One region of the Massilia niabensis genome, then DNA from elsewhere that is predicted to be linked to it. Evidence: predicted binding sites of a transcription regulator. Region 1 holds the regulator's gene; the other holds the start of a gene.
The links. The regulator LexA, encoded in region 1, represses DNA repair genes until DNA is damaged. The targets are predictions, from matches to a motif close to ACTGTATNNNNATACAGT.
Positions count from the first base shown of each region.

Region 2: ACFPN5_RS15265 (DNA topoisomerase IV subunit B) is a predicted target of LexA. The motif match lies at 10,974-10,991, and genes of this name have one in related genera.

Region 1 covers NZ_JBHSMU010000015.1:1,012,152-1,027,096, reverse strand. Annotated here, with positions in the region: gene ACFPN5_RS19010 (PhoH family protein) at 1-943, shown strand, start outside; gene ACFPN5_RS19005 (bifunctional diguanylate cyclase/phosphodiesterase) at 1,013-3,739, opposite strand; gene ACFPN5_RS19000 (inorganic phosphate transporter) at 3,889-4,899, opposite strand; gene ACFPN5_RS18995 (DUF47 domain-containing protein) at 4,924-5,550, opposite strand; gene ACFPN5_RS18990 (replicative DNA helicase) at 5,640-7,025, opposite strand; gene rplI (50S ribosomal protein L9) at 7,155-7,607, opposite strand; gene rpsR (30S ribosomal protein S18) at 7,646-7,936, opposite strand; gene priB (primosomal replication protein N) at 7,974-8,267, opposite strand; gene rpsF (30S ribosomal protein S6) at 8,301-8,696, opposite strand; gene lexA (transcriptional repressor LexA) at 8,939-9,580, shown strand; gene ACFPN5_RS18960 (tetratricopeptide repeat protein) at 9,668-10,408, opposite strand; gene ACFPN5_RS18955 (cystathionine gamma-synthase family protein) at 10,435-11,676, opposite strand; gene purF (amidophosphoribosyltransferase) at 11,696-13,222, opposite strand; gene ACFPN5_RS18945 (CvpA family protein) at 13,273-13,761, opposite strand; gene ACFPN5_RS18940 (SPOR domain-containing protein) at 13,807-14,799, opposite strand; gene folC (bifunctional tetrahydrofolate synthase/dihydrofolate synthase) at 14,810-14,945, opposite strand, start outside.
Region 2 covers NZ_JBHSMU010000015.1:167,570-182,514, reverse strand. Annotated here, with positions in the region: gene ACFPN5_RS15325 (c-type cytochrome) at 4-339, opposite strand; gene ACFPN5_RS15320 (AAA family ATPase) at 539-1,393, shown strand; gene ACFPN5_RS15315 (GNAT family N-acetyltransferase) at 1,390-1,989, shown strand; gene ACFPN5_RS15310 (vWA domain-containing protein) at 1,991-3,163, shown strand; gene ACFPN5_RS15305 (CPBP family glutamic-type intramembrane protease) at 3,166-3,765, opposite strand; gene ACFPN5_RS15300 (cation:proton antiporter) at 4,012-5,226, shown strand; gene ACFPN5_RS15295 (YbdK family carboxylate-amine ligase) at 5,216-6,352, shown strand; gene ACFPN5_RS15290 (MFS transporter) at 6,359-7,567, opposite strand; gene ACFPN5_RS15285 (LysR family transcriptional regulator) at 7,669-8,607, shown strand; gene ACFPN5_RS15280 (hypothetical protein) at 8,642-8,926, opposite strand; gene ACFPN5_RS15275 (gamma-glutamyl-gamma-aminobutyrate hydrolase family protein) at 9,046-10,029, opposite strand; gene ACFPN5_RS15270 (response regulator) at 10,092-10,889, opposite strand; gene ACFPN5_RS15265 (DNA topoisomerase IV subunit B) at 11,190-13,187, shown strand; gene parC (DNA topoisomerase IV subunit A) at 13,204-14,945, shown strand, end outside.

The DNA.
Region 1 (14,945 bases):
CGTGCTGGAAGATACCGACCTGCTGTACTCGGGCATCGTCCAGCTGCCGAACGACTTCTGGGAAACGCATAGCAAGAACGTCGAATCCTGGCAGGAAAACAAGAACGGCAACTCGACCACCTTCTACCGCGTCAACGGCCCGGTGATCCAGAGCTTGCTGGTCAACCAGTTCGTCTATTTCGAACCGACGGGCCCCGGCGAAAGCCCGTTCTATGCGCAAGTGAAGGAACTCAACGGCAAGACGGCCGTCCTGCAGGTGTTGCGCGACTACAGCCACAACAAGAACAGCGTCTGGGGCATCACCGCCCGCAACCGCGAGCAGAACTTCGCGCTGAACCTGCTCATGAACCCGGAATGCGATTTCGTCACCCTGCTCGGCCAGGCCGGTACCGGCAAGACCCTGCTGGCCCTGGCCGCGGGCCTGGCGCAGGTGCTCGAGACCAAGCTGTACAACGAGATCATCGTGACCCGCGTGACGGTGCCGGTGGGCGAAGACATCGGTTTCCTGCCGGGCACCGAGGAAGAGAAGATGTCGCCATGGATGGGCGCTTTCGACGACAACCTGGAAGTGCTGAACAAGTCCGACAGCGACGCCGGCGACTGGGGCCGCGCCGCAACGCAGGACCTGATCCGCTCGCGCATCAAGATCAAGTCGCTCAACTTCATGCGTGGCCGTACCTTTGTGAACAAGTTCCTGATCATCGACGAGGCGCAGAACCTGACGCCGAAGCAGGTGAAGACGCTGGTCACGCGCGCCGGTCCCGGCACCAAGATCCTGTGCCTGGGTAACATCGCCCAGATCGACACGCCTTACCTGACCGAAGGCTCGAGCGGCCTGACCTATGTGGTCGACCGCTTCAAGGGCTGGTCGCACAGCGGGCACGTGACGCTGGCACGCGGCGAGCGCTCGCGCCTTGCGGATCACGCGAGCGACGTGTTGTAAGCTACGCCGCTTCAATAAAAAACCTGCGCGCCGAAAGGTCCGCAGGTTTTTTTTCGTCCGCCGCTCGTGTTACGGCTTGGGCGTGATCGGCGGCTGGAACTCGCGCCGGCCCTCCGGCTGGCGTTCGCCCGGCGGCACGGGGTGGGAAAAGAAATAGCCCTGCCCTTCGTCGCAGCCCAGCGTCCTGAGCAGCTGCATCTGCTTGCGGCTCTCCACGCCCTCGGCCACCACTTTCATCCCGAGCGCGTGCGCCATGGCGATCATCGAAGCGATCAGCGCGTCGCCGTCCGGGTGCTCGATCCGCAGCACGAAGGCGCGATCGATCTTGAGGACGTCGAAATGCAGCTTTTGCAGCTGGGACAGCGACGAGTAGCCGGTGCCGAAGTCGTCGATGCAGAGTTTGATCCCGAGCTCGCGCAGCTGGCGAAACACGGCCGACTCGCCGATGCCCTCCTGCATCATCGACGACTCGGTCACCTCGATTTCCAGCAGCGCGGGGTCGATACCGTAGCGTTCGATTACGTCGCGAAACAGGGCCAGGATGTCGGATTGGCTGAACTGCCGCGGCGAGACGTTGACCGAAACCGGCACCAGGGTCGTGCCGTCGGCCGCCCACTCGACCAGCTGGCGGCAGACGCTGTCGAGCACCTGTTCGCCCAGCTGCACGATGAGGCCGGTTTCCTCCAGCAGCGGGATGAAGCGGTCCGGCCCGGTCAGGCCCTGGCCCGGGCGTTCCCAGCGCACCAGTGCCTCCATGCTCGATGTCCCGCCGCCGGCGAGGTCCACGCGCGGCTGGTAATGGACCACGAACTGGTGCAGGTCGAGCGCGCGCCGCAGTTCCAGTTCCGTCTCCAGCCGGGTACGGATCGCCTCGAAAAAGCGCGACTGGAAAAAGCGGTAGCTGCCCTTGCCTTCGGTCTTGGCCGAATACATCGCGATGTCCGCGTTCTTGAGCAGTGTCTGCGCATCGTCGCCATGCTCGGGAAACAGGCTGATCCCGATCGACGCGCCCAGCACATGGGTCGAGTGCTGCAAATGAAAGCCGTCGCGGAAGGCCCCGAGCACGCGGCCGGCCACGTGCTCGACGTCGTCGGCGCCCTTGACATGCTCGAGCACGACCACGAATTCGTCGCCGCCGAGGCGCACCACGTGATCGAGCGGGCGCACCGCGACCGTCAGGCGCTTGGCGACGGTGCGCAGCAGCTCGTCACCGGCTGCGTGGCCAAGCACGTCGTTGACGGTCTTGAAGCCGTCGAGGTCGATGAACAGCACCGCCAGGGCGCGTCCGCTGTCGCGCGCGCGCTCGATCGCCTGCGGCAGGTACTGCTGGATCCAGTAGCGGTTCGGCAGGCCGGTCAGCTCGTCCGAGTTGCCCCTGCGCTCGAGTTCGGTCAAGTGCGCCTTCGACTCGCTGATGTCGCGGATCGTGACCGCCAGGTCGTCGCCGGCGCGCACGGCCTTGTAGCGGATCCATTCCGCCTTGAGCAAGGTGTCTGGCGCTCGCCCGACCGGGAGCTCACGGTCGTACAGCCCGGTGTCGAGCGCCTCGCACAGCCGTGCGCATGCCCTTCGGAAAACTTCACCCTTGTAGAACTCCGACAGGCGGTGCCCGATCAGGTCCCGGGGCTGCTTGCCGAACATGTCGGCGCCGTACTGGTTACAGTCGACGACCTCGAAGTCCGTCACGGTACCGTGCAGGTCGCGCAGCGGCCGGTTGATGAAAAAGCCTTCGCCCGCATCCTCGGTCGCCAGGCGGTAGGTGGCGCGGACCGTTTCGAGCTGGTGCCGCTTCCACTTGGCGTGCATGTAGAAGCTCGTCGCCAGCAGCGCGGCCAGCGTCAGCCAGGCCGTGTTCCACCACGCGGCATTCAGCGCCGCCCGGCGCTCGCCCCGGTAGCCCTCCAGCGCCGAGTACTCGTCGACGCCGACGATGCCGACCAGCCCCAGGTCGGGCATGCGCTGCCAGCCAACCACGCGCGTACGCCCGTCGGCAAACCAGCGCTTGCCGTCGAGCCGGGCTACGCCGCGCGCTGCGGCCGCGGGCACGGGGGCCAGCAGGAAGGGCTTGCGCGCCGTGTGGATCGTATTGCCGCTGCGGCTGGCGCGCAGCACGCCATCGGTTCCCGCCAGGGCGACGAAACCATAGTCACGCAGGATGGGCTCGGCGTAGTGCTGCGTGAAAAAAGACGGAAACACCGACAGCAGCACAATCCCGCCGAATCGCGAGCCGGGCATCACGCCGCCAGCGAGCAGCGGGCGCGAGAAGGCGATCACCTCGCGCTTCGACAGCTCGCCCTCCAGCGGCCCGCTCACGTACAAGCGGTCGGCGCCGGTGCGGCGGTGCTCTGTGAAATACGGCCGGTCGCCGAAATACCGGCCCACGGCGGGCGGGTGTGAGCTGGTCAGGACAACGCCGTTACGGTCGAGCAGTCCCACACCCGCGATGTAGTGCGTGGAAAAAATTCCAGCCTCGATGGTGCCGGCCAGGTCGGTCAGGCCGCCCGACACCGCCCAGTTATGGCGAAGCAGCAGCAGCAAGCGGTCGGTGTCGCCGATCGAGCGGCGCGTGCGGGTAGCAAAGCTGGACGTATAGGCCTCGACCTGCTGTGCCAGCTCGGCCTGCCGGTCGCGCTGCTCGTCCTCGAGGTGGCCGAGCACGACCGCCCACAGCACGGCACCGGCCAGCACCGCAATTACCGGCCACAACAGCAAGAGCGGCAGCCGCTGGCGCAGGAAGGACAGGAAGGGACGCAGGTGGTTGACCGCAACAAGACCGATCGCGGTTCCAGCCGGCATCGCCTTGTCGATACGCGAATCCATCCGTAAAAGAGTAACAGAGGAAGACCGAAAGGCGCGCCGTACATTGAACACAACAGGGCGAGGAACGCATGAAAAAAGCCCGGCAATGCCGGGCTCCAGTGGGGTACATGCAGCTGCAACGACAGTTACATGATCTTGGTACCGATCCACCAGGCGACCGCTGCCATGAAGGCCGATGCCGGGATGGTGAAGATCCATGCCCACACGATGCTGCCTGCCACGCCCCAGCGCACGGCCGAGGCCTTCTGCGAGGCGCCCACGCCGACGATGGCGCCGGTGATGGTGTGGGTGGTCGAGACCGGGATGCCGAAGAAGCTGGCCATCAGCAGTGTCATGGCGCCGCCGGTTTCGGCGCAGAAGCCGCCGACCGGTTTCAGTTTGGTGATCTTCTGACCCATGGTCTTGACGATGCGCCAGCCGCCGAACAGCGTGCCGAAGGCGATCGCCGCATAGCAGGAGATGATCACCCAGGCTGGTGGCAGCGCGTCGTCCGGGCTAGTCACGCCGGCCGCGATCAGCAGCATCCAGATGATACCCATGGTCTTCTGGGCGTCGTTGCCGCCGTGGCCGAGCGAGTAGCCGGCTGCCGAGACCAGCTGCAGGCGGCGGAACCAGACGTCGACCTTGCGCGGCGTCGACTTCACGAAGATCCACGCCACCAGCAGCATGATGACCGATCCCAGCACGAAGCCGAGCAAGGGCGCGATCACGATGAACATGACGGTCTTCAGCAGGCCCGCCGAGATCAGCGCGCCGGTGCCCGACTTCGCCACCGCGGCGCCGACCAGGCCGCCGATCAGCGCGTGCGACGACGAGGATGGAATGCCGTAGTACCAGGTGATGACGTTCCAGACGATGGCCCCGACCAGGGCCCCGAAGATCACGTAATGGTCGACCACGCCCGGGTCGATCGTGCCCTTGCCGATCGTTTGCGCCACCTTCATGCTGACCACGAAAATGGCGATGAAGTTGAAGAACGCGGCCATCGCGACAGCGGACTGGGGTTTCAGCACGCCGGTCGACACCACGGTGGCGATCGCATTCGCCGAGTCGTGGAAGCCGTTCATGAAGTCGAATATCAGTGCGAGCAGTACCAGCCCACCCAGCACCCAAATGCTGATAGTTAAATGTTCCATAGTTGTTCTTGTCCGGCCCGCGCGTTACGCGTTCTCGACGATGATGCCTTCGATGATGTTGGCCACATCTTCGCAGCGGTCGGTGACGGTCTCGAGGATCTCGTAGATCGCCTTCATCTTGATCAGGTTGCGCACGTCCGGCTCGTCGCGGAACAGCTTGCTCATGGCGGCGCGCATCACGTGGTCGGCGTCGGATTCGAGGCGGTCGATCTCTTCGCAGATGGCGACGATCTTCTGGGCGTTGCCCATGTCGTGCAGCAGGCCGACGGCGGCTTGCACGCGTTCGCAGCAGGCCAGGCACAGCTCGGCCAGGCGCTTCGCTTCCGGCGTGACGGCGTGCAGGTCGTACAGGGAGATGGTCTGGGCCGCGTCTTCCATCATGTCGAGGATGTCATCCATGCGCGTGATGAGCTTGTGGATGTCGTCGCGGTCGATCGGGGTAATGAAGGTCTTGTGCAGCAGGTCCACGCATGCGTAGGTGACCTTGTCCGCCTGCTTTTCGATGGTTTCCACGGCATGCGTACGCATTTCGAGGTCGTCGAAGTTGGTCATCAGGCCGACCATCTCGTGCGCACCCTTCACGCACAGCGCCGCGTGCTGGTTAAACAGGTCAAAAAACTTGCCCTCGGTGGGCATCAGGCGTCCAAACATTAAAGGTTCTCCGTTTTAAAACTCTTGGGACTGTGAGGGTCCGCTGCAGGCCTGCTTTCAACGCGGCCTGGCAGCGGCACAATATCGGCTTAATCGCCCTGGTAGACGGCGAGGTTACCGCTGTAGTTGCCGAACTTGGTGTACTGGCCGATCCAGGTCAGGCGGATCGCGCCGATCGGACCGTTACGCTGCTTGCCGATGATGATTTCGGCGGTGCCTTTATCGGGCGAGTCGGGGTTGTAGACCTCGTCGCGATACAGGAAGATGATCACGTCCGCATCCTGCTCGATTGCGCCGGATTCGCGCAGGTCGGACATGACGGGACGTTTGTTCGGGCGCTGTTCCAGCGAGCGGTTCAGCTGCGACAGCGCGATCACCGGGCAATGCAGTTCTTTCGCCAGGCCCTTGAGCGAACGCGAGATCTCGGAGATCTCGGACGCACGGTTGTCGCCCGGCTGGCTACCCTGCATCAGCTGCAGGTAGTCAACGATAATCAGGCCGAGCTTGCCACACTGGCGGGCCAGACGGCGCGCACGTGCGCGCATCTCGATCGGGTTCAGCGCCGGCGTCTCGTCGATGTAGAGCTGGGCGTCGTTCATCTTCTGGATGGCGTGCGTCAGGCGCGGCCAGTCCTCGTCGTTCAGGCGGCCGGTACGCAGGCGGTGCTGGTCGAGCTGGCCGACCGAGCCGAGCATACGCATGGCCAGCTGGGTGCCGCCCATCTCCATCGAGAACACGGCAACCGGCAGGCCGGCTTCGATCGCGACGTTCTCGCCGATGTTCACGGAGAAGGCGGTCTTGCCCATCGACGGACGGCCGGCGACGATCACCAGGTCGCCCGGCTGCAGGCCCGAGGTCATGCGGTCGAGGTCGATGAAGCCGGTCGGCACACCCGTGATCTCGCCCTGGTTTTCGCGCGAATACAGTTCGTCGATGCGCTCGACCACTTGCGTGAGCAGCGGCTGGATCGGATTCCAGCCCTGGGCGCCACGGGCGCCCGATTCGGCGATGGCGAAGATCTTGGATTCGGCTTCGTCAAGCATCTGCTTGACTTCCTTGCCCTGCGGATTGAACGCATTGCCCGAGATTTCGTCGGCAACGGTAATGAGTTTGCGCAGGATGCCGCGGTCACGCACGATTTCGGCGTAACGGCGGATGTTGGCGGCGGACGGCGTGTTCTGCGCCATCGCGTTCAGGTATTGCAGGCCGCCTACGTCCTCGGCCTTGCCAAGCGACACCATGGCCTCATAGACGGTAATCACGTCGGCCGGCTTGCCGCTGTTAATCAGGCGCACCATCTGTTCGAAGATGATGCGGTGGTCGTAGCGGTAGAAATCGTCCGCGTGCATGAAGTCGGCAATGCGGTCCCACGCCGCATTATCGCGCAGGAGGCCGCCGATGACGGACTGCTCTGCTTCGATGGAATGCGGGGGAATGCGTAGCGACTCGATCTGCGGATCTGCGGGGGTATTCATGACCGGCATTATAACCTCTCCTGTCATGCGACTGAAATAATTGGGAAGTTTCCGGGCGTAAAAAAAGCCGGGCGAACCCGGCTTTTCCCTTTAAACAACAGCCCTTGACGAGCGTGTTATCTGACCTGCTTAAGCTGCTTCGCCAACAACCGCGATGGTGATTTCGACCACGACGTCGGTGTGCAGTGCGACGGCAACAGGGTGCTCGCCGGTGGTCTTCAGCGGACCGGTCGGCAGGCGAACTTGCGCCTTTTCAACTGCGAAACCTTGCTTGGTCAGCGCTTCGGCGATGTCGAAGTTGGTGACCGAACCGAACAGGCGGCCGTCAACGCCGGCTTTCTGGCCGATGGTGATGGTCATGCCGTTCAGCTTTTCGCCCTGGGCTTGCGAAGCCGACAGCTTTTCAGCTGCTGCTTTTTCCAGCTCGGCGCGCTTGACTTCGAACTCGGCGACAGCCGACGAGGTCGCGCGGCGGGCCATCTTTTGCGGAATCAGGAAGTTACGTGCGTAACCGTCCTTGACCTTCACCACGTCGCCCAGGTTGCCGACGTTAACAACTTTTTCCAAAAGGATAACTTGCATATTTTTCTCCAGAAAATTCTGACTGTACGGCGCTTGAATTAAGCGTTGTGCAGGTCGGTGTACGGCAGCAGCGCGAGGTAGCGTGCGCGCTTGATCGCGGTGTCAACCTGGCGCTGGTAGTGCGCCTTGGTGCCGGTCAGGCGTGCCGGCATGATCTTGCCGTTTTCCTGGACGAAGTCCTTCAGGGTGTCGACGTCTTTGTAGTCGACCTGTTCCACGTTTGCAGCGGTGAAGCGGCAGAACTTCTTACGCTTGAACAGCGGGTTTTGCTGTTTGCGCTTCTCTTTGAGCTTTGCTTTGTTTTTGTCGAACTTTTTACCGAATGCCATTTGAGGCTCCTGTATCTAAAAGGTGGGCCGCTAATTCTTAAGCGGCGGCACTGAAATCAATGATGTGAAACACCAGGGCTTTGCTGTTGCGATTCTTCCTGGCCAAAAATCCCGTGAACTGGTGCGCGGCGCCCAACTCGGCGCTGGCGAAGCGGCCCGAAATTTCTCCCGCGGCGAACGCGGTGATTTCGAACTCGACCAGTCTCGAGACACCTGCCTCGACCTGCTGCGAACTGTGCATCAGGATTGCCGAAACGACCGGCACGCCGGCGGGGGTGTAGCGCAGTACGTCGCGTTCAGCGATGGTAGCGACGACTTCTAACTGGTTCACTTCAAGCTGTTCAGGATTCCTGGCGAAAGAAAATCAAGCAGCAGCTGGGGCCGGGGCTGCAGCAGCAGCCGGGGCTTCCGAGCGGTGGCTCTTGGCTGCGTCTTCGCGCTGGACCGACTTCATCATTGGCGACGGAGCGGTTTCAGCCTTCTTCATTTTCACGGTCAGGTGACGCAGCACGGCATCATTGAACTTGAATGCGGTTTCCAGCTCGACCAGGGTCTCGTTGTCGCACTCGATGTTCATGCAGATGTAGTGTGCCTTCGGCAGCTTCTGGATCGAGTAAGCCATCTGGCGACGGCCCCAGTCTTCGACGCGATGGATGTTACCGCCGCGTGCGCTGACGCTGGCCTTGTAACGCTCGATCATCGCCGGGACTTGCTCGCTTTGGTCCGGGTGGACGATAAAAACGATTTCATAATGACGCATGCAACACTCCTTAAGGACGTTTAAACAAATGCCCACCTCGGCGTCAAGACGAGTGTGGGAAGGGAAAGCCGGCAATTATAGCGCGATTGGGGCGGCAACACAATGACCCATGGCCTTGGCCGGGGCGTCGCCCCGGCGCCACAGGCTCCTGACGGGAAATCGTTAAATTTTGGCGATTTCCCTTGCATTCGCCGAAATACTGTACAAAAATACAGTCTGAATCATTAACCCGTGGCAGATCCATGCTCAAGCTCACTGCAAGGCAACAACAGATCCTTGACCTGATCAAGGAAGCGATCGACAACACCGGCTTCCCGCCCACGCGCGCCGAGATCGCCAAGGAATTGGGCTTCAAGTCGGCCAACGCCGCCGAGGAACACCTGCAGGCTCTCGCCCGCAAAGGCGCCATTGAAATCGTCTCCGGCACCTCGCGCGGCATCCGCTTGATTGGTACGTCGGTACATGCACCCGCGCCGGTGCCCCACGTTCCGGCAGCCCTCCTCATGTCGCTGCCGCTGGTCGGCCGCGTCGCCGCCGGCTCGCCGATCCTGGCGCAGGAACACGTCGAGGCCACCTACAACGTCGACCCGGCCATGTTCGGCGCCCGTCCCGACTTCCTGCTGAAAGTACGCGGCTGGTCGATGCGCGACGCCGGCATCATGGACGGCGACTTCCTCGCCGTGAAGAAGATCGACAGCGCCAAGAACGGGCAAATTGTCGTCGCCCGCATCGGCGAAGACGTGACCGTCAAGCGCTACCGCAAGACGGGCGAACTGATCGAGCTGCTGCCGGAAAATCCGGACTTCAAGGTCATTCGCGTGGAACCGGGCGACGAGTTCGCGCTCGAGGGACTGGCGGTAGGACTGATGCGCAGCTGGCACTGAGTTGCGACTCAGGTGCCACTAGGCAGGAATGAAAAAGGCCGCCGATGCGGCTTTTTTTGCATGTGTCGCGTCAAGGAGAGGACAACCTTACTTGGTACGCACCGAATCGTCCTTTGGCATCTTCTGGATGATTGCATTGTGCTCGCCGACATACGCCTCGGTCGCGCTGCGCCAGACGCCGACGTCGGCCAGCACCAGCTTCGCGCCCACCTTCGCCTCTTGCGAGATGTTTTCCTGCACCTGCGCCAGGTGCTTCTTGGCGCGCTCCAGCTCGGATGCGTTCATGAGCTTGGCGATGTCGGCAGGAATGCGCTCGCTCAGGGGCGACACGGCGTTCAGGTTGTTCACGAAGCCGTTATAGCAGTCCTGCCATTTGGCGATGGCGTTCGACACGCGTTCGATCTCTGCGGTCTGCTTCGAGATCGCGGGAATCCGCGGGGCCGGGCAATGGAATTTGCCCGACTTCAGGTCGGCCCCGTCGTAGCGGCTGACCCAGTGGTCGATTTCCGCGCGGCGCTCGCCGCGCTGCTTCATGATGTCGAGCGATGCGGCCGCTACCTTGTTGCCCTTGCCTGCAGCCTTCTGGAACCACAGCTGCGCCTTCGCCTCGTCGACCGCGCCGGCCTCGCCGTACCAGTACATCTGGCCCAGGTGTTGCTGGGCCTCGGGGTTGCCGGCATTAGCCAGCTTCGTGTACAGCTTGAGCGCTTCCGGATACTTCTTCTGCTCGAACAGCGCCTTCGCGTCTTCGAGTTCGCCTGCGTGGACGCTACCTGCCAGCAGCAGGCCAAGCAGCACGCCGTACAGCACCTTCGTGTTCTTTTTCATGGGTCCCCGTTATTCAAAACGCCTGCTCAGGAAGACAGGGCCGCCCGGAAGTCTTCCAGCAAATCGTCCGTATCCTCGATGCCGACCGATACCCGGATCAGCGACTCGGCGATGCCCATGCTGGCGCGGCGCTCGGCACCCATCTCGAAGAAGATCGTGTGCGCCACCGGAATGACGAGGGTGCGGGTGTCGCCGAGGTTACTGGCCGGAATCGCCAGCTTCAGGCGGTTCAGGTAATCGAAGCAGTCTATCCCATCGTTGAGCTCAAAACTCAGCAGCGAGCCGCCTGCCTTGAACAATTCGCGGGTGATGCCGTGCTGCGGATGGGATGCCAGTCCCGGGTAATGGACGGCCGCGACGCGCTCATCGGCTTCGAGCATGGTCGCCAGCGCCAGCGCGTTCGCACAGGTGCGCTCCATGCGCAGCGCCAGTGTCTCGGCGCCGACGGCGATGTGGTGCGCCGCTTCCGGGCCGAGCGCCGCGCCGAAGTCGCGCAGCGCTTTCGCCCGCAGTTGCGCCATGCCCTGGGCCTGGGACGGCTGCTTGCGGAAGTTGTCGGCGATGTTCGGGAAGGCGCTCCAGTCGAACAGGCCGGTATCGGTCAGGGCGCCACCGAGCGCAATGCCGTGCCCGCCGATCGATTTGGTGAGCGAGTTCACGACCAGGCCGGCGCCCACCGCCTTCGGGCGGAACAGCCAGGGCGTGGTCATGGTGTTGTCGACCACGTACAGGATGCCGCGCTCGCGGCACAGCTGGCCGATGCGCGCCAGGTCGGCGACCTGGGTGCGCGGGTTGGCGACCGTCTCGACGAACACGAGACGCGTTTCCGGGCGCAGCGCGGCCGCAACCGCGGTAACGTCGGTGGCGTCCACCATGTCGACCGCGACGCCCTGCCCCGCCGCCGTCTGCCACAGGCTGTTGGTGTTTCCGAACAGGAAGGAGGACGACACGATATGATCGCCTTCGCGCAGCAGCGCCTGGAACAGCGCGCCGATGGCGGCCATGCCGGTGCCGAAGCACAGGCTGGCAACGCCGTCTTCCATCTTCGTGATCTTGTCTTCCAGCGCCGCGACCGTCGGGTTGCCCTGGCGGCCGTAACGGAAGCCCGGTTCCTTGCCCTGGAACACGGAGGCGAGCTGGCGCGCGTCGCCGTAGCCGAAGGCCACCGAAGTGTGGATCGGCTTGTGCAGCGAGCCCTGCTCGATCGCCTTGCGGCGGTCGTTGTGCAGGATGGTGGTGGTGAAACCGTAGTTTCTCTGTTCGCTCATGGGTAGGCGCAAGGATGCGTTATTCGGCGGCGACCGCCGGATTCAGGTTCAACTGGGTGCGTACGACGTCCTCCTGCGAGACACCCTTGCCGCCATTGTGACGCGCCGTCTCCAGGTTGTCGAGGTAAGCCGGGGTCACGTCGCCGGTTACATAGATACCGTCGAAGCAGGAGGCCTCGAAATTGGTCAGCGCCGGATTCACGTCCGAGATCGAACGCTTCAGCGCATCGATGTCCTGGTACACCAGGCGGTCGGCCGTAATTTCCGCGCACACCTCTTCCACCGTGCGGCCGTAGGCGATCAGTTCCTCGCGGGTCGGCATGTCGATGCCGTACACGTTCGGGAACAGCACCGGTGGCGCGGCCGAGGCGAAGAACACCTTGCGCGCGCCCGCTTCACGGGCCATCTGCACGATTTCGCGGCTGGTCGTGCCGCGCACGATCGAATCGTCCACCAGCAGCACGTTCTTGCCCTTGAACTCGGAGCCGATGGCGTTGAGCTTCTGGCGCACGGATTTTTTCCGCATCCCCTGCCCCGGCATGATGAAGGTGCGGCCGATGTAGCGGTTCTTGATGAAGCCTTCGCGGTACTCGACGCCGAGTTTCAGCGCGAGCTGGATCGCCGCCGGGCGCGAGGAATCGGGAATCGGCATGACGACGTCGATTTCCTCGACCGGGATTTCCTTGCGAATCTTGTCGGCCAGGTACTCGCCCATTTTTAGGCGCGTCGCGTACACCGAGGCGCCGTCGATCACCGAGTCGGGGCGCGCGAGATACACGTACTCGAAGGCGCAGGGGTTGAGCGACGGGTTCTCGGCGCACTGGCGCTCGTGGAAACTGCCATCCTCGCCGATGAAGACCGCCTCGCCCGGCGCGATATCGCGCACGAAGCGGAAACCGATGCCTTCCAGGGCGACCGACTCGCTGGCGACCATGTATTCGACGCCGTTCTCGCCCTCGTTCATGCCCAGGCACAGCGGACGGATGCCGTACGGATCACGGAAGGCCAGCATGCCGTGGCCGGCGATCTGGGCGACGACGGCATAGGCGCCGCGCACGCGGCGGTGCACAATACCGACCGCCTTGAACACGGCCTCGGCGTCGAGCGAATAACCGTTCGCCGCTTCCTGGATCTCGTGGGCCAGTACGTTAAGCAGCACTTCCGAGTCGGAATTGGTATTGATGTGGCGGCGGTCGTTACGGAACAGCGCCTCTTTCAATTCGGCCTGGTTGGTCAGGTTGCCGTTGTGCGCCAGGGTGATGCCGAACGGGGCATTGACGTAGAAGGGCTGCGCCTCTTCCTCGCTCGACGAGCCGGCGGTCGGATAGCGGCAGTGGCCGATGCCGGTATTGCCCTGGAGGGAACGCATGTTACGGGTGCGGAACACGTCGCGCACAAGGCCATTGGCCTTGTACATCGAGAACATGCTGCTGTGATTGGTTGCAATGCCCGCAGCGTCCTGGCCGCGGTGCTGCAAGAGCAGCAACGCGTCATACAACAGCTGGTTGACGGGAGTTTGCGAGACGACGCCGACGATGCCACACATGGTGCGCTCCTAAGAACTGAATGCAGTTACAAAATGTAAAAAATGAGACTTCAAAACTTTACATGCTGCGCGAAGGCAGCAGGAAGAAAGGGCTTGACAGTGCGCGCTCCGGTCTCGGCCAGCGGGGACAATAGCGCGTCTTTCCAGAATGCTTGTTGGGGGATGGAGGTCATGGAACACAATATGACGGCGGCGAGCACGATGACAACTCCGCGCGCCAGGCCGAACACGCCACCGAGGCCGCGGTCAGCCAGCGACAGGCCGGATGCCTCGACCAGTGCGCCGATCGCCAGCGAGAGCAGGCCCATCAGGATACGCACGCCAAGGAACAGGGCGATGAACGCCACGATCAGGCGGACTGTCTCGCCGGGGATCATCTCCGGCAGCATTGGCCCGAGCTGCGCGCCATACATATTGGCCACGACGAAGGCCACGATCCAGCCCAGCAGCGACAGGATCTCCTTGACCAGGCCGCGCAAGGTGCTGATCACGACCGAGGACACCAGCACGAACAATACCAGATAATCGAAAATCGTCACGTCGCCTCAGTTACTTGACCCAACCACCCGCCTCGACCATCGGGCTCACTCCGCCACCAGGTTGCCGCCGAACTTGGCGCGCGTCTTTTCGGCTTCTTCGCGGCTGGCGAAGGGGCCGACGCGGACACGGATCAGGGCGCCCGACTTCTGGGTGTACGAGCTGACGCCGGCAGCGCGCAGGCGCGACTGGAGCTCCGCCACCTTTTCCTGGGTCGCCAGGGCGGCAACCTGCACCACGTAGCGCTGAGCAGCTTCCGGCTTCTTCTCCGGCGGCTCCGCCTTCTCGACTGGCTTGGCAGTGTTCTTGCCCTCGAGCAGCGCCAGCGCGCGGGCGGCTTCCGTCGCCTTCGGGTGCGTCGTGTCCGGCTTGGCTTCAGGTTTCTTCGGCGCCGGCTTGTCGACCGGCTTTTCAACCGGCTTTTCAACCGGTTTTTCGGCGACCTTGCGCTCGGGCTTGGATTCTGGCTTCGGTTCAGGCTTGCGCGCGGCCGGCTTCGTTTCCGGCAACGTGCGCTTGACTTGCGGTTCCGTGTACAAAGGCGCGTCGTCCGTCATGATCGCCACCGGTCCAGGGTCTTTTGCCGGCGGCGTCACGGTGGAAGCACGCGGCGCAGGCGCGCCCAGCGGCGGGGCGGTGATGACTTCTTCGTCCTCGTCGACGCTGTCGGCCGGCACCGGGCTTGCCGGCATCGGCAGCGGGGGCGCTTTTTCTTTCGAAGGGATCTGGATGGCGATGTCGCCGGCCAAAGGACGTGGCTCGGAGTCGAGCAGCATCGGCAGGCCGACGGCGGCAGCGAGGGCCAGCGCGATGGCGCCGACCAGGCGGCGGCGCGCGCGCTTCTTCTCCGGCAGCATCGGGTCGCCGCCGCTGCGGCTGCGGCGAGACCCTCCACCGCCGCTGCTCCCCGCTTCGTTCGCATGCGACGCGCGCTTGGCGCGGGCCTGCTGCCCGAAGTCGTCATCGTCGCGGGAAAAACGGCCACTGTCCTGGGCGGTGCTGTCTTGCTTGTTTTTACTAAAAATCGAGAACAAGCCCATGCGTCTTATGTCAGTGAAGTGAGTTTTTTCGGGCCGCCATCACGCCGGCGACGGTGTAGAACGAACCAAAGACCACAATTCTATCATTCTCCTCAGCACGGCTCACCGCATTTGCGAACGCCGCGGCCGGGTCAGGGAAAGCGGTG
Region 2 (14,945 bases), 840 kb from region 1:
TCCTTACTTCCGGCTCTGGGCGTTCTGCTGCGAATAATAGGCGGCGACGTCGGCAATGTCCTGGTCGGACAGGCTCATGGCAATCCCGCGCATCGACGGATGCTTGCGGTCGCCCTTCTTGTAGGCGTGCAGCGCGGATTCGATGTACTTGGCGGACTGGCCGCCGATCATCGGCACCTGGTAGACCTCCGGGAAGGTGGCCTTATAGCCCGGGATGCCGTGGCAACCGATGCACATTTCGATCTTGTTCGGCGCTGCCTTCGCGTTGCCGACAACATCCGCGGCGGACGCAGTGGCGGCACAACCGGCCAGGACGAGTACTGCCAAAAGTTTTTTCATGGTGGGAATCGCAAGATTTTTAATCGAATACCGCTACCGCACGAACTTGGCTAAAACCTGTTGATATAGATTTTATTACTACTAACCTATGGATTCTAGCCCAACAAAAGATTGCAGTCTACCAACCTCGTGCGCCCCCTCCGCCGGCCTGCCGGTTCTGGCATATACTCGGGATTTTCCCTCCTGACGATTGACGCGTATGCAAGCCCACACCCGCTTCGAAGGCACCGAAAGCTATGTCGCCACCGACGACCTGAAACTGGCCGTAAATGCCGCCCTCACCCTGCAGCGCCCGCTGCTGATCAAGGGCGAGCCGGGCACCGGCAAGACCATGCTCGCCGAAGAGGTAGCGGCGGCGCTCGACATGCCGCTCCTGCAGTGGCACGTGAAGTCCACCACCAAAGCCCAGCAGGGCCTGTACGAATACGACGCCGTCTCGCGCCTGCGCGATTCGCAGCTGGGCGACGAGCGCGTGCGCGACATCCATAACTATATCGTCAAGGGCGTGCTGTGGCAGGCTTTCACGGCGCCGGAACCCGTGGTGCTGCTCATCGACGAGATCGACAAGGCCGACATCGAATTCCCGAACGATTTATTACGCGAACTCGACCGGATGGAATTCTTCGTCTACGAGACGCGCGAAATGGTCGTCGCCAAACACCGCCCGCTGGTCATCATCACCTCGAACAACGAGAAGGAACTGCCGGACGCTTTCCTGCGCCGCTGCTTCTTCCACTACATCAAATTCCCGGACCGCGAGACGATGGCCGACATCGTGCAGGTGCACTACCCGCGCCTCAAGCAGGAACTGCTGGCCGCCGCGCTGCAAAGTTTTTACCAGGTGCGCGACGTGCCCGGCATCAAGAAGAAGCCCTCGACCTCGGAATTCCTCGATTGGCTCAAGCTCCTGATGGCCGAGGACATACCGGCCGAAGCCCTGCACAGCCAGGACAACAAGGCCGTGGTGCCGCCGCTGCATGGCGCGCTGCTCAAGAACGAGCAGGACGTGCACCTGTTCGAGCGCCTGATTGCCATGGCGAGGACCAACCGATGACTCCCGTGAAAGTGGCGGTCGAGCCGGTAACGCTGGAATTCAACGGGGTGCGGCTCGAGCCTTTGACGCTCGAGCACGTGGATGGCCTGCGCGCCGCCGCCGCCGACGGCCAATTGTGGAACCTGCGCGTGACCTCGGTGCCGGAGCCGCACCGCACGCAAGCCTATGTGCACACCGCGCTCGAAACACCGAACCGCGTCGCCTTCGCCGTGGTGGATTCGTCATCCGGCGCGGTGCTGGGCACGACCAGCTACCACGACATCCTGCCCGAGATCGGCCGCGTCGAGATTGGCTACACCTGGTATGCGAAGAGCGTCCAGCGCAGCCATGTGAACACCAGCTGCAAGCTCCTGCTGCTGTCGCACGCTTTCGACACGCTCGGCTGCGCAGTGGTCGGTTTTCGCACCGATAACTTCAATCATGCCTCGCAGGCGGCCATCGAACGGCTGGGAGCGAAGAAGGATGGCGTGATCCGCCACCACTTCGCGCGCCGTGACGGCACCGTGCGCGACACCGTCATGTACAGCATCGTGCGCGGCGAGTGGCATGAGATCAAGACGCACCTGCACTACCTGCTTACCCGACACGCCAACTGAGATGCTGATCGATTTTTTCTTCGCCCTGCGCAGTGCCAAGGTTCCGGTCTCGATCAAGGAATTCCTGACCTTGCTCGAGGCGCTGGAAAAGAGCGTGATCGCGCCCTCGCTCGACGAGTTCTACTACCTGGCGCGGCTGGTGCTGGTGAAGGACGAAGCCCATTTCGACAAGTTCGATCGCGCCTTCGGCAGTTACTTCAAGGGCATCGAGGCCGTGTTCGACACGACGAAGGGCGAGATTCCGCTCGAATGGCTGATCAAGCGCATGGAGCGCGAGCTCACGCCGGAACAAAAGGCGGCGCTGGAAAAATTCGGCTACGACAAGCTGATGGACCGCCTGAACGAACTCCTGAAGGAACAGAAGGAGCGCCACGAAGGCGGCAGCAAATGGATCGGCACCGGCGGCACTTCCCCTTTCGGGCACGGCGGCACCAATCCGGAAGGCGTGCGCATCGGCGGCCAGGGCCGGAATCGCACGGCGGTGAAAGTCTGGGACCAGCGCAGCTACCGCGATTACGACGACGAGCGGGAACTCGGCACACGCAACATCAAGGTCGCGCTGCGCCGCCTGCGCCGCTTCGCGCGCCATGGCGCGCTCGACGAATTCGCGCTCGACGACACCATCCGCGCCACGGCCAGCAACGCCGGCTACCTCGACATCCGCATGCAGCCCGAGCGCAAGAACAGGATAAAAGTGCTGATGCTGCTCGACGTGGGCGGCACCATGGACGACCACATCGAGCGTACCGAGGAACTGTTCTCGGCGGCGAAGAGCGAATTCAAGAACATGGAGTTCTACTACTTCCACAACTGCGTCTACGACTACCTGTGGAAGAACAACCGGCGCCGCCATGCGGAGCGTTTTCCGACCTGGGACATCCTGCGCAAATACCCGCCCGACACGCGCGTGATTTTCGTCGGCGACGCCACCATGAGTCCCTACGAGGTGCTGTCGCCGGGCGGCTCGGTCGAGTACCACAACGAGGAAGCCGGCGCCGAATGGCTGGCGCGCTTCTGCAATGCCTTTCCGAAATTCGCCTGGCTCAACCCGGAACCGGAAAGCCTGTGGCAATACCGCCAGTCGATCGCCGTCATCCGCCAGATCATGAACAACCGGATGTTCCCGGTGACGATCGAAGGGCTGGAGCGGGCGATGCGGCTGCTGAGTAAATAGGGTTAGCTGCGCGCACCACGCAAGACGTTACGCACCACATACAGGCCGACCACATCCAGCGCCGTATGCACCAGCACCGCCGCCAGCAAGCCCACGTACTGGTAGATAAAGCCCAGCGCCACGCTGGCCCCGAACACGCCCGCCGCCTGCACCAGCGTCGCCAGGTTCAGTTTGCGGAACTGGTACACCGGCGTATGCGTCAGCAAGAAAATAAGCGAGGTGATCCACACCCCCAGCAAGGGCTGCAGCGCCGCGCGGAACAGCAGCTCTTCCCCGATCGCCGCCGCCAGGCTGATCCACACGGGATTGAGTCCGGATAAATCGAGGCGGCCATACGCCGTGATGGTATTGCGGGTCGCCTCCGATTGCGCCGTCAGGCGGAAGCTTACATACGAGGCGACTGCCGCCAGCGCCGACAGGCCAAGCCCGAACAGCAGCTGCGAGCCCCAGCCCATCGGCCCCGTGAACACGGCACGCGGTGCGTCCTGGGCCGCGAAAATGATCACGAGGGCGAGCAGCGAGAATGAGACGCAGGTCAATACCTGGGCGGTCAGGCGGATCGGGGGACGCTGTTGTGGCTGGCTTGGCGGTTGGGAAGACATGAAGGCGCGTCGGGCAGGATCGACGAATGAGGAATCGGAAGGCCATGGGCCGCAAGTAGGGCGTCGCCCTGGCGACACCGTTCGCCATTCTACCAACGCCGCCGCGCCTGACGACGAACACGTCAGTTGATAGAGACACCTGGCGGCACCAATCGTGCGCAGGTTCGGCCACCCCTGCCTTGTAAAATCGGCAAAAGACCAGCCCGTAGCGAGCCTTGCTTTCCCTCACTATTTCAAGGACCTTGCATGCCCGACCTGCTGCCGTTCCTGACCAGCCTCGCGTGGCCCTTCGCGCTCGCCATCGCGTGGATTGCGGGGGAATTCGGGCAGCGTTGGACGGGTTTGCCGCGCATCAGTTTCTACGGCCTGGTCGGCTTCGCGCTGGCCGGTCCCCAGCTCGGCGTGCTGCCCCTGCCCGACGGCGGCGCCGTGCCGATGCTGGCCGACGTCGCTTTCGGCCTGATCCTGTTCGAACTCGGCTACCGCATCAACCTGCGCTGGCTCAAGAGCAATCCATGGATTGGCGTTTCCGGCCTGGTCGAGTCGCTGACCACCTTCATTGCCGTCTACCTGATTGCGCTCGCCTTCGGCACGCCGCAGCTCACCGCCCTGATGCTGGCCTCGCTGTCGATGGCAACCTCCCCCGCCACCGTCGTGCGTGTAATCAACGAGCAGCGCAGTTCGGGCCAGGTAACCGAGCGCGTGCTGCACCTCACCGCCCAGAACTGCGTCCTCGCCGTGTTCGCCTTCAACGTCGTCGTGGCTTTCTGGATCTTCCGCACCTTCGAGGACCTGGGCGACGCCATCTGGAACAGCCTGGTGCTGCTGGCCGTGTCGCTCCTCACCGGCGCCGTGTTCGGGCTTGCCGTGCCGGCCCTGCTGCGCGCCATTGGCAACCCGCGCCAGGATCCGACCGTCGCGTTTGCGCTGGCCGTGATCCTGCTGGTGGCCATCTCGTACGCGGGCGGACTGTCGCCGGTCGTGTCGACCCTCGCCTTCGGCCTCGTCGCGCGCCACCGCCGGGTGGCGTTCAGCCAGGCGCAGCGCGGTTTCGGCGCGCTGGGCGAATTATTGACGGTGCTGCTGTTCGTGTTCGCCGCTTCCACCCTCGACTGGGAGAAAGTCGCCGCCGGCAGCCTGCTGGCGGTCGTCATCGTGCTGGCGCGCCTGGTGACCAAGACGGCGGGCGTCGCCGCATTCGCACACCTGTCGGGCATATCGTGGCGCAAGGGGGCCCTGTCCGGGGTGGCGCTCGCGCCGCTGTCGGTATTCGTCATCCTGCTGCTCGAGCATGCGCGCCTGGCCGGGGTGCACCTGGTCGAGCAATTGCAGTCGGTGGCGGCGGTGACGATGATGCTGGAGGTGTTCGGCCCGATCATCATCCAGCGCGCCCTGATGTGGGCTAGAGAAGCGCCCGAGACCAACGCGCAGACCAGGCCGGAGACCAACCATGCCGCTTGAACCCTTCACCCAGTCAACGCCGCTGACTTTCGGCGTCGAGCTCGAGCTGCAGCTGGTCAGCCTCTCCGACTTCGACCTGACCGCGGCCAGCCCCGACCTGCTGTACCTGTTGTCGCGCAAGCCCTTCCCCGGCAATGTCACGCCCGAGATCACGGAGAGCATGATCGAGATCAACTCGAGCGTGCATTCGAGTTACGCGCCCCTGCTGGCCGAGCTGCAGGACATTCGCGACACCCTGGTGACGGCGGGCGACACGCTCAACATCGGCATCGCCGGCGGCGGCACCCATCCGTTCCAGCAATGGTCCGAGCAAAAAATCTTCCCCAAGCCGCGCTTCGAGCATTTATCGTCGCTCTACGGCTACCTGGCCAAGCAGTTCACCGTGTTCGGCCAGCACGTGCACATCGGCTGCGGCAATGGCGACAACGCCATGTACCTGCTGCACGCACTGAACCGCTACATCCCCCATTTCATTGCCTTGTCCGCCTCGTCCCCGTTCGTGCAGGGGCACGACAGCCATTTCGATTCCGCGCGCCTGAATTCCGTCTTTGCTTTTCCGATGAGCGGGCGGGCGCCCTTCACGCTCGGCTGGCAGGACTTCGAGACGGCGTATTACGCCAAGATGGAGCGCACCGGCATCGTCAAGAGCATGAAGGATTTTTACTGGGACCTGCGCCCGAAACCCGAATACGGCACGATCGAGCTGCGCGTCTGCGACACGCCGCTGACGGTGGAACGCGCCGCCGCCCTGGCCGCCTACCTGCAGGCCCTGTGCAGCTACCTGTTGCAGCGGCTGGAAGCGCCCCCCGTCGAGGACGATTACCTCGTCTACAACTACAACCGCTTCCAGGCCTGCCGCTTCGGGCTGGAGGGCACGATTTCGCACCCGAAGAGCTACGAGAACGTATCGATCCGCGAGGACATCCTGGCGACCTTGCGCAAGATGGAGTCGTATGCCGAAGAGCTGGGCAGCATCGAGGGCTTGCGCCACCTGGAGGCGGCCGCGGCGGGCGGCAGCGATGCGGCGCTGCTGCGCCAGCAGTACGAGCGCCAGGGCAGCGTCGAGGGGATGGTGCATGCGGCCATTAATTGGTTCCGCGGGGAGCGGCGGTTTCGTCGCAGGTAGGCACGCTTACGCGGCATCCGGGGTGGCCGCCTGCCCGGCATACTCACCGATCCAGGCCAGCAGGCCGGTCACAGGCAGCGCCATGCCAGCCAGCAAGGCGGCATGCCAGCCCTGGCTCGCATACAGCCAGCCGCCGACCGCCGAACCAAAGGCGCCCCCGGCGAAGAACAGCGCGAAATACAGGCCGTTCAGGCGGCTGCGCACCTCGGCCCCGAGCGTGAACAGTGCGCGCTGGCCCAGCACCAGGTTGGCGGCGACGGCTGCGTCCAGCACGATGGCGGCAAGGGCCAACAGGCCCAGCGCGAGCCAGTGCGACTGCGGCGCCAGCAGTGGCAGGGCGAAGCTGAGCGCTCCCAATGCCAGCGCTGCGGCCGTGGCCTTGAGCGTATGGCCGGCGTCGGCAAGGCGGCCCGCGATGGGCGAGGCAACCGCGCCCGCCATGCCGAGCAGGGCAAACACCGCGATCCCGCCCTGCGTCAGACCGAAGGCCGGGCTGGCCAGCGCCAGCGGAACCACCGTCCAGAACAGGCTGAACGCGCCGAACAGGCCTGCGTGATAGAACGCGCGCCGGCGCAGCAGCGGGGTACCGCGCAACACGGTCCACAGCGAAGTGATCAGGGCGAGATAGCGCAGCTTCGCCTCCGGATGCCGCTGCGGCAGGCGCAGGCGCAGCACGGCTGCCAGCACGAAGACCAGGACGGCGGCGATGCCGAACACGGCCTGCCAGCCTCCGGCTTCGGCCATCAGGCTGGCGGCCGGCCGTGCCACCATGATGCCGAGCAGCAGGCCACTGACGACCTTGCCGACCGTGGCCCCGCGCGTGGCTTCGGGCGCCAGGTGGGCCGCGAAGGGCACCAGCACCTGGGCCACCACCGCGCCCAGGCCGATCGCCAGCGCGGCGAACAGGAACTGCGCGCTGGTCGATGCGGTCGCCGCCAACAGCAGGGCGGCGCCGGTCGCCAGCAGGCCGCAGACGATCAGCCGGCGGTTCTCGAACAAGTCGCCAAGCGGCACGATGAACAGCAGGCCCAGGGTATAGCCGACCTGGGTGAGTGTCACGACCAGGCCGGCGGCGGCGGGCGCCAGGCCGATGGCTGCCCCGATCGGGCCGACCAGGGGCTGAGCGTAATACAGGTTGGCAACGATGATGCCGGCCGCCGTGGCCAGCAACAGGACCAGTCCGCGCGACAGGGTGGGTTCATGGGGGGATTGCATGATGCGCTCCTTGGGATAGGTTGATTCCATTGTAAGGAAGCATCGACTAAAGATAATGAGGGCATAATGCACTTACATATTTCATTTAATGTGAACAATCCATGGACAAGCTCCGGGCCATGCACGTCTTCGTGCGCATTGTCGACGCCAACAGTTTCTCGCGCGCGGCCGAGACACTGGACCTGCCGCGCGCCGCGCTCAGCGCCACCATCAAAAAACTGGAAACCTACCTCGGCGCCCAGCTCCTCCAGCGCACCACGCGCACGCTGTCGCTGACACCCGAAGGCGAACGCTACTACAACGAATGCGCCACGATCCTGGAAGCCGTGGAGGCTGCCGAAGCCCCTTTCCTCGGACAATCGGCGGCGCAACTGCAGGGACGCCTGCGGGTTGGCCTGCCCGGTTCACTGGGGCGGAAGATCGTGCTGCCGCACATTCACAGCTTCCGGGAGCGCTATCCGGACCTCGACCTGATCATCAGCCTGACCGACCGCCTGGTCGATTTGACCCAGGAAGGCATTGATTGCACAGTGCGGGTAGGGACACTGCCGGATTCGAGTTTCATCGCCCGCCGACTGGGGACGATGCGTTTCCTGCTGGCGGCTGCACCGGGATACGTGGCGCGGCGCGGTATGCCGGCCCATGTCGGCGACCTGGCGTCCCACGAAGGGATCATGCATTTCTCGGGTCGCACAGGGCGTGCCTTCGATTGGGAACTGGAGACCGCCGAGGGGGTGGTCAAAGTGGCGGTCGGCGGCGGCCTGGCGGTGAACGACGCGGACGCCAACCTGGGCTGCGCGCTGCAGGGCCTGGGCCTGGCGCAACTGGCGCGCTACCAGGCGCGCCCTTACCTGGCCAGCGGCGAACTGGTCGAGGTGCTGCCCGGCGTCACGCCGACCGCCATGCCGGTGTCGCTCCTGTATGCGCGTGGGCGCATGGCCAGTCCGCGGCTGCAGGCGTTTGCGCAGTGGTTGGGCGAGGTCTTCTCCAGGGAACCGGATGTGGGACCGGACCCAGACGGCATTGAACAGCGTTCATAGCGTCTTGTTGGGACCGCGGCTGCGAACCCATTTCCTAGGCCAGGCGCGTTCCCAGCCTGTTCCCCATCATCCGCTCGATGAAACTGGGTTTGGCAGGCGGTGGCATGCCATCGTCCACCAGTCCCGCCCATTTCTCGCACAACTGCTCGCAGGTAGCACGCAGCACCGGATCGAGATCGGGCAGGCGCGCCAGTGCGCACAGGTGGCGCTCGATGACGGACGCCAGGCGCACGCAGGGACGGTCGTTGCCGTCGCGCGCCGTGTAGTGCGACATCAGGTGCAGCACGGACGCGAGCATGACGGCATCCCGCTGAGGCATGCCCGGCGCGGGCGGCAGTGGTTCATTTGCGAACTGGTCTTTCATGGCGATCCCCTTCATATAAATGAGAATGATTCTCATTCATTATGCTGAAGGGGCGGATGGGATGCAAGGAGAAACTACAATCGTGTTTCGCGTGCCGCCCGCAAGAATTCGTCCAGCACCGGCGTGCAATCGAGCAGGTCCGTCCCGCCCGCCCTGTGGAATTCCGGATGCCACTGCAGCCCCATCACGAAATCGGCCGGCTCGTAGCGGATCGCTTCCACAATTCCGTCCGGATACGAGACTGCCTCAATGCGCACCCCTCGTCCCAGTTCCTTGACCGCCTGGTGGTGGATCGAATTGACGATCGGCCGCGCCACATGCGGGAACATGTGGCCCAGGGAGGAACCCGGGGGGAACTCGATTGCGTGGCGGTGCGCGTCGTAGTCGGTGTGCACGTGCGCCAGCGCCTCGGGCCTGTTGGTCGCCACGTCCTGGTACAGCGTGCCGCCAAAGGCGACATTGATCAGCTGGCAGCCGCGGCACACCCCCAGCACCGGCTTTCCGGCCTCGACGAATTCGTGCAGGAGCTCGAGCTCGTACAGGTCGCGCGCGCGGTCGCCGCTCCATTCGGGACGGGTGGGCGATTCGGAATAGGTTTGCGGCGACACGTCGGCCCCGCCCTGCAGCACCAGCCCGTCGAGGTGGCGCGCATAGTGGCGCAGCGTGATGTTGCTCGGGTGGAGCAGGCCGTTCGTGTTCACCGTGGGGATCATGAAGACCAGCACGTCGCGCGACATCACCCACTGCGCGATCGACTCTTCCAGATACTGCAGGTTCTTGCTGCGCAGGCCAGTGGAGCCGGGTTCGGGATGGAAGATACGGGCCGAGACGCCGATGCGCAGGGTACGGCGCATGAAGTCCCGGCTGAAGCGGTCGCGCAGGGCTCGCCAGCGCGAGGACAGGACGCGGCCGACCAGCGAGAGCCGGGTGTCGCCGGGACGGCTGTAGCGTGCCGGTCCGTCCGAGCGGCGGTCGGGCACGCGCTGCGGCGCATCGGCGCGCGGCTCCAGCGGCGGGCCAAGCGCTTCGCCGCGCTGCGGTTGGGGATCGTCTGCCATGGCCTTAAATATAGCCCTGCCATTTTCGCGCACGATTCGAAGTTGTAACAAATTCCGAATGTTCAAGCCAGGCGCTGCAGCATTGCCACCAGACTGCGATCCCCCACCGGCTTGTCGAGCAGCCCCCGCACGCGGGCATCGCGCGCGCGCTCGCTGTCGTACGGGAAGCCCTTTCCGACCAGGAGCACGACGGCGGTACGCCCCGCCCCTTCCTGCGACTTGATGGCGAAACTCAGGGCATAGGGGTCGATATTCGGCGCCGCGGTATTGATCATGGCTAGCGATACCGGCATCTCGTCGCACAGGCGCACGGCGGTCGGCGCGCTGTCGGTCCAGGCAATCGCCAGCGGGCGTTCAAAGGCGAGGCGCGCCAGGTGGTCGCGCAGGGCGCCGCCCTTGTCGACGATGAGCACCTTGCCGGGGCGTGGCGGCTGGCGCCGCAGCGCGCAGCCGTCGATGGCCGGCCCGAGGCGGGGCTGGCGCCGGCGTTCGGCCAGCAGCGGCTCGCCGCGCGCGGAGAGGAGCGCCAGCGCGCGCCGCCGTTCGGCCAGCAGCCGGGCCATGGCCTCGTGCAGGACGGAGGGCTCGACCGGCGGCTCGACGTGGACATGGCCGTCGCCGTCGCTGCCGCCTACCAGCAGCGCCGGCGGCGCACAGCGCATGCCATCCAGCTGCGCCAGGGCGGCGGGACTGGTGCCGTCGGCCAGGACAATGTCGGGCTCCTGTAGACTGTCATCGTGCAGGGGGGAATACAGTGGCCCGGAACGCGGCGCGTCTGCCAGCAGCGCGGCCATGCGCTCGCCCTCGCCGGGCGAGAAGCCCAGCAAGCGGACGGCGGTTGGAATTTTCTGTGCATGCATAAGAATTCACCCGGTTCGTGCCACACAATAGCCTTGACCTGTTGCACGTCGCGTCATGGCGCGACGCCGAACCTTGCGATAATAACTGTATGCATGTACAGTACTGCCTAAGCCCGCGCCCTCGCTCGACGGTTTTCCAGGGCTGCCTGGTGTGGCAACCGCGTTAGCAAGCGTGGTAGCAACCGTGCGTACCAATCTAGTCACGTTTGTGCGTGTTGACAAGCACAATCCAACACGCCATTCCTGCATTTTCCTCACGACAAGATAGAATGCGCAGGCATTCGATAAAACCTGATCAGCATGGCAACCAAGAAACCCGCACCCGACTACAGCGAATCATCCATCCGTGTCCTGAAGGGACTCGAACCCGTGAAGCAGCGTCCGGGCATGTACACCCGGACTGAAAACCCGCTGCACATCATCCAGGAAGTGATCGACAACGCCTCCGACGAGGCGCTCGGCGGTTACTGCAAGAACATCGGCGTGTCGCTCAATGCCGACGGCTCCGTGACCGTCGAGGACGATGGCCGCGGCATCCCGGTCGGCATCCACCCGGAAGAAGGCGTCTCCACGGTCGAGATCGTGTTCACGCGCCTGCACGCCGGCGGCAAGTTCGACAAGGGCTCGGGCGGGGCCTATGCCTTCTCGGGCGGCCTGCACGGCGTCGGCGTGTCCGTCACCAACGCGCTCTCGAAGCGCCTGGAGATCACGGTCTTTCGCCGCGACGACGAAGGCAACGGCGTCCACCGCCTGACCTTCGCCGACGGCGACGTGATCGAGCCCCTCACCTCCGCGCCCTTCGAGCGCGGCGGCAAGAAGAACGGCACCCGCGTCACCGCCTGGCCGGACGGTAAATATTTCGATTCGCCGAACATCCCGATGGGCGACCTCCAGCGCCTGCTGCGTTCGAAAGCCGTGCTGCTGCCGGGCGTGACGGTCACCCTCACCATCGAGAAGACCGGCGACGTCCAGACCTGGCGCTACGACGAAGGCCTGCGCGGCTACCTGATGGAAGCCATGAACCAGAGCTCGAGCGGCCAGACCGTGATCCCGCTGTTCGAGGGCGCGGCCTATGCGGCCCCTGGCGACGAAAGCTTTGCCGAAGGCGAAGGCGCGGCCTGGGTCGTGGCCTGGAACGAGGAAGGCGGCGTCGTGCGCGAGTCCTACGTGAACCTGATCCCGACGCCAAGCGGCGGCTCGCACGAGTCCGGCCTGCGCGACGGCCTGTTCGGCGCCGTGAAAGGCTTCGTGGAGCTGCACGGCCTGCTGCCGAAGGGCGTGAAACTGCTGCCGGAAGACGTGTTCGCGCGGGTGTCGTTCGTGCTCTCGGCGAAGGTGCTGGACCCGCAGTTCCAGGGCCAGACCAAGGAACGCCTGAATTCGCGCGACGCGGTCAAGCTGGTGTCGACGTTTACGAAACCGCCGCTCGAGCTGTGGCTGAACCAGCACGTCGAATACGGCAAGAAGCTGGCCGACCTCGTCATCAAGCAGGCACAGTCGCGCATGCGTTCGCTGCAAAAGGTCGAGAAGAAGAAGTCCTCGGGCGTGGCCGTGTTGCCAGGCAAGCTGACCGACTGCGAATCGACCGACCTGACCCGTAACGAACTGTTCCTGGTCGAGGGCGACTCCGCGGGCGGTTCCGCAAAAATGGGCCGCGACAAGGAATACCAGGCGATCCTGCCGCTGCGCGGCAAGGTCCTGAATACCTGGGAAACCGACCGCGACCGCCTGTTCGCGAACAACGAGATCCACGACATTTCGGTGGCGATCGGGGTCGACCCGCACTCGCACGGCGATTCGCCGGACCTATCGAATCTGCGCTACGGCAAAATCTGCATCCTGTCGGACGCGGACGTCGACGGCTCGCACATCCAGGTGCTGCTGCTCACCTTGTTCTTCAAGCACTTCCCGGCCCTGTTCAGGCACGGCCACATCTGCGTGGCGCGCCCGCCGCTGTACCGCGTCGACGTGCCGCCGCGCGGCAAGAAGCCGCTGCAAAAGCTGTACGCGCTGGACGACGGCGAACTGCTGGCGATCGAGGACAAGCTGAAAAAAGATGGCCTCAAGGAAGGCAGCTGGAACATCTCGCGCTTCAAGGGCCTGGGCGAGATGAACGCCGAGCAGCTCTGGGAAACCACGATGAACCCGGACACGCGCCGCCTGCTGCCGGTGGCGCTGGGCGGTTTCGATCACGGCGAATCGAGCGCGCGCTTCAATATGTTGATGGGCAAAGGCGAAGCCGCCGCCCGCCGCGCGTGGATCGAGGAACACGGGAACGAGACGGAAGCGGATATTTGATCGAACACACTGAATTATGACTACCCAAGCAAACCTCTTCGAACAAGCTGCCGAGCCGGCCGACGACCTTGAAACGCTGACCCTGTCGACCTTCGCCGAGCGCGCCTATCTCGACTACGCCGTCTCGGTGGTCAAGGGCCGCGCCCTGCCGGATGTGGCCGACGGCCAGAAGCCGGTGCAGCGCCGCATCCTGTACGCGATGAACGAGCTGGGCCTCGGCCCGACCGCCAAGCCGCGCAAATCGGCGGCCGTGGTCGGCGACGTGCTCGGTAAACTGCACCCGCACGGCGACCAGTCGGTGTACGACGCGCTGGTGCGCATGGCGCAGGACTTTTCCCTGCGCTACCCGCTGATCGACGGCCAGGGCAACTTCGGCTCGCGCGACGGCGACGGCGCCGCGGCGATGCGTTACACGGAAGCGCGCCTGACCCCGATTTCGCGCCTGCTGCTCGACGAAATCGACATGGGCACGGTCGACTTCCAGCCGAACTACGACGGCTCGACCAACGAGCCGCGCACGCTGCCGGCGCGCCTGCCGATGGTGCTGCTCAATGGCGCTTCCGGCATTGCCGTGGGTATGGCGACCGAGATCCCGTCGCACAACCTGCGCGAAGTGGCCGAGGCCGCGGTCGCCATGATCCGCAATCCGAAGATCTCGAACGCCGAGCTGATGACGCTGATGCCAGGCCCGGACTTCCCGGGCGGCGGCCAGATCATCACCCCGGCCTCGCAGATCGCCGACATGTACGCCAGCGGCCGCGGTTCGCTGAAGGTACGTGCGCGCTGGAAGATCGAGGAACTGGCCCGCGGCCAGTGGCAGGCGGTGGTCACCGAACTGCCACCGGGCACCTCCGCCGCGCGCGTGCAGCAGGAAATCGAAGAGATCACCAACCCGAAGGTCAAGCTGGGCAAGAAGACGCTGACGCCGGAACAGATCGCGCTCAAGCAAACCATCCTGAACTCGCTCGACACGATGCGCGACGAGTCCGGCCGCGAAGCGGCGGTACGCCTGGTGTTCGAGCCAAAATCGAAGAACCAGGACCAGAACGAGTTCATGCTGCTGCTGCTGGCGCATACCTCGTTGGAGACCTCCAGCCCGATCAACCTGGTGATGATCGGCGGCGATGGCCGTCCGCGCCAGAAGGGCCTGAACGACATCATCCAGGAGTGGATCGACTACCGCTTCGTGACGGTCAAGCGCCGTACCGAATTCAAGCTGGGCAAGGTCAACGACCGCATCCACATCCTGGAAGGTCGTGAGATCGTCCTGCTGAACATCGACAAGGTGATCGCGATCATTCGTAATTCGGATGAGCCGAAGGCGGCGCTGATGGACGAGTTCCGCCTGTCCGACCGCCAGGCCGAGGACATCCTGGAAATCCGCCTGCGCCAGCTGGCGCGCCTGGAAGCGATCAAGATCGAGCAGGAGCTGGCGCAGCTGCGCGGCGAGAAGGACAAGCTGGAAGACATCCTGGCCAACCCGTCGACCATGAAGCGCACGATCATCCGCGAGATCGAAGCGGACGCCAAGCAGTTCGGCGACGACCGCCGCACCATCATCGAAGAAGCGCAAAAGGCCGTGGCCGAGCAGAAGATCATCGACGAACCGGTGACGGTGATTATTTCCGAAAAAGGCTGGGTGCGCGCGCGCACCGGCATCGGGCACGACCAGGCCCAGTTCACCTTCAAGCCGGGCGACTCGCTGCTTGCCGCCTTCGAATGCCGCACCGTCGATGCACTGGTCGGTATCGGCGACAA